3 regions of the Bacillus sp. MUM 13 genome follow, and region 1 is predicted to be linked to each of the others. Evidence: predicted binding sites of a transcription regulator. Region 1 holds the regulator's gene; each other region holds the start of a gene.

Evidence for each region. Region 1 encodes LexA, which represses DNA repair genes until DNA is damaged. Its sites were predicted from a motif close to CGAACATATGTTCG; they were not measured.
Region 2: parE (DNA topoisomerase IV subunit B) is a predicted target of LexA. The motif match lies at 1,114-1,127, and genes of this name have one in related genera.
Region 3: uvrB (excinuclease ABC subunit UvrB) is a predicted target of LexA. The motif match lies at 1,018-1,031, and genes of this name have one in related genera.

The regions. Positions count from the first base shown of each region.
Region 1 covers NZ_MLYQ01000019.1:4,198-6,476, forward strand. The annotation lists gene BIV59_RS06465 (YneB family resolvase-like protein) at 1-228, opposite strand, end outside; gene yneA (cell division suppressor protein YneA) at 245-556, opposite strand; gene lexA (transcriptional repressor LexA) at 713-1,336, shown strand; gene BIV59_RS06480 (sporulation protein) at 1,598-1,987, opposite strand; gene BIV59_RS23185 (FbpB family small basic protein) at 2,033-2,164, opposite strand.
Region 2 covers NZ_MLYQ01000065.1:3,366-5,644, reverse strand. The annotation lists gene parE (DNA topoisomerase IV subunit B) at 1-965, opposite strand, end outside; gene BIV59_RS15610 (CoA-binding protein) at 1,272-1,685, opposite strand; gene BIV59_RS15605 (purine/pyrimidine permease) at 1,874-2,279, opposite strand, start outside.
Region 3 covers NZ_MLYQ01000006.1:18,348-20,626, reverse strand. The annotation lists gene BIV59_RS02740 (alpha/beta fold hydrolase) at 1-293, opposite strand, end outside; gene BIV59_RS02735 (CsbA family protein) at 607-840, shown strand; gene uvrB (excinuclease ABC subunit UvrB) at 1,217-2,279, shown strand, end outside.

The DNA.
Region 1 (2,279 bases):
TTCATCCTGTATCAACAAGGCATTCGCTTTCTTATCTTTGATTAAATCGAGAATTTCAAATATCCCGTCTCTATTCAGCTCATATCCGCTCGCTTGCTCTTTGATAGTGGCACAGACTTCGAAACTTAATTTATCCGCCAGCTTTAATAATTCTTCTTCCTGCCTGGCAAGAGATGTTTCCTGTGAGGATTTTTCAGTGCTGACTCGGCAGTATATCATTGCATTCATTTTTTCCCAACCTTTTTTATTGTTCACTTGCCAGGTTACTGACAAGTTCTCCTTTAGTTACTGGAATAATGATATTGTCCCCCGGTTTAAGGGTTCTGGAGTATATATCATTATGTTTTTCTATCCAATCAATGAATTCAACTTTTGTCAAATCTTCTGTTTTATATTGATCAGCTATCTTCCATAGCGTGTCACCCGATTGCACAGTTACTGATTGATAGGATTGTTTGCCATCGTTATTAAGATTAATAGAATAAATTAATGAAAGAACAAAAACTAAACCTGCTAATAATAAAGTATAAGAATGCTTTTTGACTAGGCTTCTCATAACAATCTTCCTTTCAAATCGAATATTTGTTCGCTTGTTATATGAACAGTATAATACGAACGTGTGTTTTTAGTCAACAGAAATTCGAACTTATGTTTGTATCTCTTAAAACAGCATGTTATAATGAGACAAAGGATTTTGAGAAGAGGTGTGCGTATGACAAAACTTTCTAAACGACAGCAGGATATTTTAGAATTCATTAAAGATGAGGTGCGCAAAAAAGGATATCCGCCTTCCGTACGGGAAATTGGCGAAGCAGTCGGTTTGGCATCCAGTTCGACTGTCCACGGGCACTTATCACGCCTGGAAAGCAAGGGATTAATCCGCAGAGACCCAACTAAGCCAAGGGCTATTGAAATATTGGAAATGGAAGAAAGCAGCAGCATTCCAAGCAGCAAAGTTGTGAACGTTCCTCTCCTGGGAAAAGTAACAGCAGGATTGCCGATTACAGCTGTTGAAAATATTGAAGAATATTTTCCGCTTCCTGAAAGCATGGCCTCACATGATGAACAGGTATTTATGCTTGAAATTATGGGTGAAAGCATGATCGAAGCAGGAATACTAGATGGCGACTACGTTATCGTTAAACAGCAAAGCACTGCAAACAACGGGGATATCGTTGTTGCTATGACTGAAGAAAACGAGGCCACTGTTAAAAGATTTTTTAAGGAAAAGGATTTTGTACGTCTTCAGCCTGAAAACTCTTCGATGGACCCTATCATTTTGAGAAATGTAGCTATATTGGGGAAAGTCATTGGCCTTTATAGAAATATCCATTAAAAAGCGCATGCTATTGCGCTTTTTTTTAATATATGCTGATATATTCATAGATAGAATTTCCTTTTTTTAAAAATCATAACTTGCTAATCCCTGTTTTTCATCATATCAATTTCCGGATGGCTTTTTGAAAGGATTCAGGTTATTAACCCGGTATTTATATTAATAAAAAAACACCACAGCCTTAAAAGACGTGTGGTGCCTGTACTGTATTGTCAAAAATGGATTCAAGTGGCAATAATCTATTAATTTATTTAACTTTTTTTATCCGATTATCTTGATCCCGTCTTGATCCTTGCTTTCCATTCCTTCATCAAATATCAGCCTCGTCCTGAAAAAATGAGATGTTGTTTGATCCGAGGGTTCTATAGAGAACGGAAGCTTAAACATAAATGGAAGGTTATGAATACTTTCTGGTTCTATTATTCTTGATGTTAAAATGGTCGAAGATTCAATGATTTTCTGTTTTTTTTCATTTTTACTAACCTGGATAAAGCTGCATTCAATTCGTTTGAGCTGCTGCTCTATGGTACCTCCTTTGATTACAAAGTCTCCATATACCAGTTCTTCTTTCTTATATGTGTTTTTTTCTAATACGAGATCAATATTTGCTGCACCAATCCCTAACATAGACATATATTTTCTTAAGATCATGAACATCCATTCCTTTGTTTGTTTTTTTAACTATTCTTTTGACCTTTATTGATATTTCATTTTTAAATATTTATCTTCTAATCTTTTTTCTATTTTTTCATTCAACACTTTATCTTTCATAAGTTCCTTTTTATTTTTTTCCACTAATTCCCTCATGGAGATTTTTCTTTTTTTCATTTGGACACCCCTCTTTTTTTCTTTGAATGCCACCCTTAGGATTTAATCTGTTTTAGTTATTAACAACAGAAAAAGCCTTTAACCATTATAATGGTAAAGGCTTTTTCTCATAAAT
Region 2 (2,279 bases), on a different contig from region 1:
ATCCGGACGGAAATAATAGCAGATAAGCCTTCCCTTATATCTGTGCCTTCCAGATTTTTATCCTTTTCCTTCAGCAGGCCCGTTTTTCTTGCATAATCATTAAAAGCCCTGGTCATTGCTGTTTTAGCCCCGACTTCATGTGTGCCTCCATCTTTTGTACGGACATTGTTAACAAAGCTCAGAATATTTTCTGAATACCCATCATTAAACTGAAAGGCAAAATCGACTTCAATATTGTTCTGTTCCCCTTCAAAGCTTACCACGCTGTGAAGGGTATCTTTTTCTTCATTTATATATTCTACAAATGCTTCAATGCCATTTTCATAATAAAAGTTATCATGGTGATCATGCCGCTCATCTATTAATTCAATCTTCATTCCTTTTAAAAGAAACGCAGACTCTCTTAGGCGTTCACAAAGTGTTTCATAATTGTATACGGTAACCGAAAATATGGATGTATCGGGTTTAAAATGAATTTTAGTTCCCGACTGATTGGTTTTGCCTATTTTTTCCAAAGTAGTTTCTGGTTTGCCTCCATTTTCAAATCGCTGTTCGTAAATGAAGCCATCCCGCTTAATTGTAACAACGAGCCATTCTGAGAGGGCGTTTACCACTGAAGCTCCCACACCGTGAAGCCCTCCGCTGGTTTTATAGCCTCCCTGGCCAAATTTCCCTCCTGCATGAAGGATTGTCAAAATGACTTCAGGTGTCGGCTTGCCGAGCTTGTGCATTCCGGTCGGCATTCCCCGGCCCTTATCTGTCACGCTGATACTGTTATCTTTATGTATTTTAACGATGATGTGGTCTCCGTAGCCAGCAAGCGCCTCATCCACGGAGTTATCAACAATCTCATATACCAAATGATGAAGTCCTCGTGCATCGGTGCTTCCGATATACATTCCTGGACGCTTTCTCACCGCTTCCAGGCCTTCAAGGACTTGAATCGCATCATCATTATATTCGATTGTACTAACTTTCTTTGCCACAGAAATTCCCCTTTCCTTGCAACAACAACACTTCTGGGCCGTATCATTCAGTATGATATGACTCATAAATAAATAGGCTTTATATTATTAACTTCTTATATGATAAGTATAATCCAAAAGAAGAAAAAGAACAAATGTTCTATTTTTGTTTTCCATCATGATTACCATGACAGCAATGACATGTAAATATTCCTTTGCATCTTGGCATTTAAATATGCTTCTTGTTTTCGATTGTTTTAATTTGGAGTCCATAAAAAAAGAGCGGGGCTTTGTCCGCTCTCAGCCTTACTTTGTAAGGGCATGTTCCACTTTGATGCAGCGATCCATGATGACGGTGTAACCTTTTTCTGTTAAGAAATTATACGCTTCTTCATTTTCAAGCCCCAGCTGTGCCCAAAATATATCCGCATCGACTTCGTCGAATTCCCTGGCGATCTCCGGCAGATATTCGGAGCGGCGGAAAACATTCACAATATCTACATGTCCTTTAATATCTTTTAAGGAAGCAACTGCTTTCACTCCAAGAACTTCTTCGACAGAGGGATTTACCGGTATGATTTCATATCCGCTATCCTTCATGGCTTTTGAGACCATATAGGATGTACGTTCCGGATTATCTGATAGCCCGACCACAGCAATTACCTTGGCCTTTTTTAATATACGGCCGATTTCTTCCCGGCTTGGAATATTCATTGTCATGATTTTCAGCTCCTTAGTTTTATTCTATTTCTCGTTCAGGAGGCATAAATCCTGTTTATCTTTAAATTTTAGCATATAAACAAACAGGAGAAAAATCTTTATTAGCCTTTAATATAGAGATATTGCTGACTTTCCCGCTGTTTTCATGCAAATTTCTCCTATAAACGGCTATCTTTCCCCTAAAAGAGTTATGCTTCACCCTGAGCCTTTCTTCTGTAAACAAATTTCGTCCACTGATCTGCACATATGGATACGAGTGTGCCAAACACCAGGCCATTATTGAGCAGCGAAACGATAATTGGAGGAAGCCCCTGAAAGGCTGTGCCGGGAACAAACATTAAGCCTACTCCGCTTAATAGTGACACGCCGATAACCGTACGTATTCTAATTTGTTCTTTTTCTTTTTCGAATTCCGCAAACGCCATGCCTAGCATGCCGGTAAACACTACAAATGTCACGGAATATCCGACTGGAATCGGAACGGCTGTAAAAATGGCCATAACCTGCGGGAAAAAGCTTGAAACGGCAATTAAAATGGAGCCGAGCAAAAACGGCAGTCTGGATGTCATCCTCGTTGCGGCAATAAACCCCGCA
Region 3 (2,279 bases), on a different contig from region 1:
ACTACTTTATTATTCTTTGCCATTTCATTTATTAAAGGTTCAAAGTCCAATGCAGGCGCTGAGGTTCCCAGGCCGCTTAATAAAACGATTGTGTTATCACCCTCGCCCTTTGTATAAATGTGCATACTCTTGCCGTCCACGCTTACTGACTTTCCGATCGGAGGATATTTCTTTTGTTCAAATACATTCATGACATTGCTGAAAATAATCCACGCAGCAAATACGGCCAGTATAGATAATAAAATATTCCTTGCAGCTGCCCAAAGTCTGAATTTCTTTTTGGTTTTCTTCATTATTTTTATGACCTTCTTTCTTTTCATTCATCTTACCGTGATAACGGAATGCTAAAAATGTTCCTTAGCAGTAATTTAAGATAAGGCTTGAGGCTTATGAAAAGCTAACGTATAACGCCGAGCGGGGATGAAAACAGCTGCTGGACAAGGCTGCATTTGAGAAAAAAACCAGTGCTCCGGCCCTGCCGGGAATAAATCTCTGAATGCTTCATTTAGGAATAGCAAAATTAATAAATATGTTTTACACTGATACTACTTGCCTGTATCTTTGGAGGCTGATAGAAGGATCGCTCTCTTAAAGGAGATGAATAGAATGATAAAAATTTTCTCTGCACTGTTTCTTCCCGGTCTCCTGGTTATGCTCTTTTCCCGGGTTACCTACAATCGTGTGGTGGGATTAATTTTAACAGTTGCCTTAATTGCCGCTTCCGCTTATAAAGGTTACACTCATACCTGGTGGCTGATAACGATTGATGCCTTCTCGCTTACTGCGGGGTTCTGGCTGTCATCCAGCATGAAAAAGACAAACACGAAAGAAGGCGCCTGATTGGCGTTTTTTTCAATAAGGAGAGTTTTTTCTATTAATATTGCCTGCGCCGAGTTGGATGCACAGCCATCAAGAGCAGAAGCCATCTAAGAAGGTATATCCTTAGGCGGCTTATGCTTTTTTGGGGTTAAAAGCGTGTGGAATTATAGGCTGATTACAATTCATAATCAGAAACAGGGAATAAACGTTCGCTTTTTATTGGTTTGTTTTGCGGCTTTTGTGGTAGAATGAATGTATGGGTTTAAATGGATTAAGCTATTTTTTTAAGTGTGTTTTTTAAATAGATAACTGACAGTACATAAACCGCTTTGAAATCATTCGCATTTCTGCGGTGTAATTATATATGCAGACAAATTCCTTTTAGGAGGCTTGTTTAGTGAAAGATGTGTTCGAGCTAGTATCAAAGTATTCTCCCCAGGGTGACCAGCCCGCGGCAATCACTTCTCTTGTTGAAGGGATAAAGGACGGCAAAAGGTACCAGACGCTTTTAGGGGCGACAGGAACGGGGAAAACATTTACAGTTTCCAATGTTATAAAAGAAGTTAATAAGCCTACACTTGTCATTGCCCATAATAAAACGCTGGCCGGGCAGCTTTACAGCGAATTTAAGGAGTTTTTCCCTGATAATGCTGTAGAATATTTCGTCAGCTACTATGATTACTATCAGCCGGAGGCCTATGTCCCGTCGACCGATACCTTCATTGAAAAAGATGCCAGCATCAATGATGAAATTGACAAGCTGCGCCACTCTGCCACTTCATCGCTGTTTGAGCGGAAGGACGTTATCGTAATCGCCAGTGTTTCCTGTATTTATGGACTTGGTTCGCCGGAAGAATACCGGGAAATGGTCGTTTCCCTGAGGACTGGCATGGAAATTGACAGGAATGCCCTGCTGCACAGGCTGGTCGATATCCAGTATGAGCGGAATGATATTGCCTTCCAGCGCGGTACCTTCCGTGTCAGGGGGGATGTGGTTGAAATCTTTCCTGCTTCAAAGGATGAACACTGCATCAGAGTGGAATTTTTCGGTGATGAAATAGACCGGATCCGAGAAGTGGATGCCTTGACTGGCGAGATAACCGGCGAGCGTGACCATATTGCCATTTTCCCTGCCTCCCACTTCGTTACCCGCGAAGAGAAAATGCGGGTGGCCATCAGCAATATTGAAAAGGAACTGGAAGAGCGCCTCATCGTGCTTCGCGAGGATGAAAAGCTTCTTGAGGCACAGCGTCTTGAACAGAGGACGCGCTATGATCTGGAAATGATGCGGGAAATGGGCTTTTGCTCGGGCATTGAAAACTATTCAAGGCACTTGACACTCCGGCCGGCAGGAGCCACTCCATATACACTTCTGGATTATTTCCCTGAAGACTTTCTGCTGGTGGTTGATGAATCACATGTTACGCTTCCCCAGGTGCGCGGAATGTATAATGGCGACC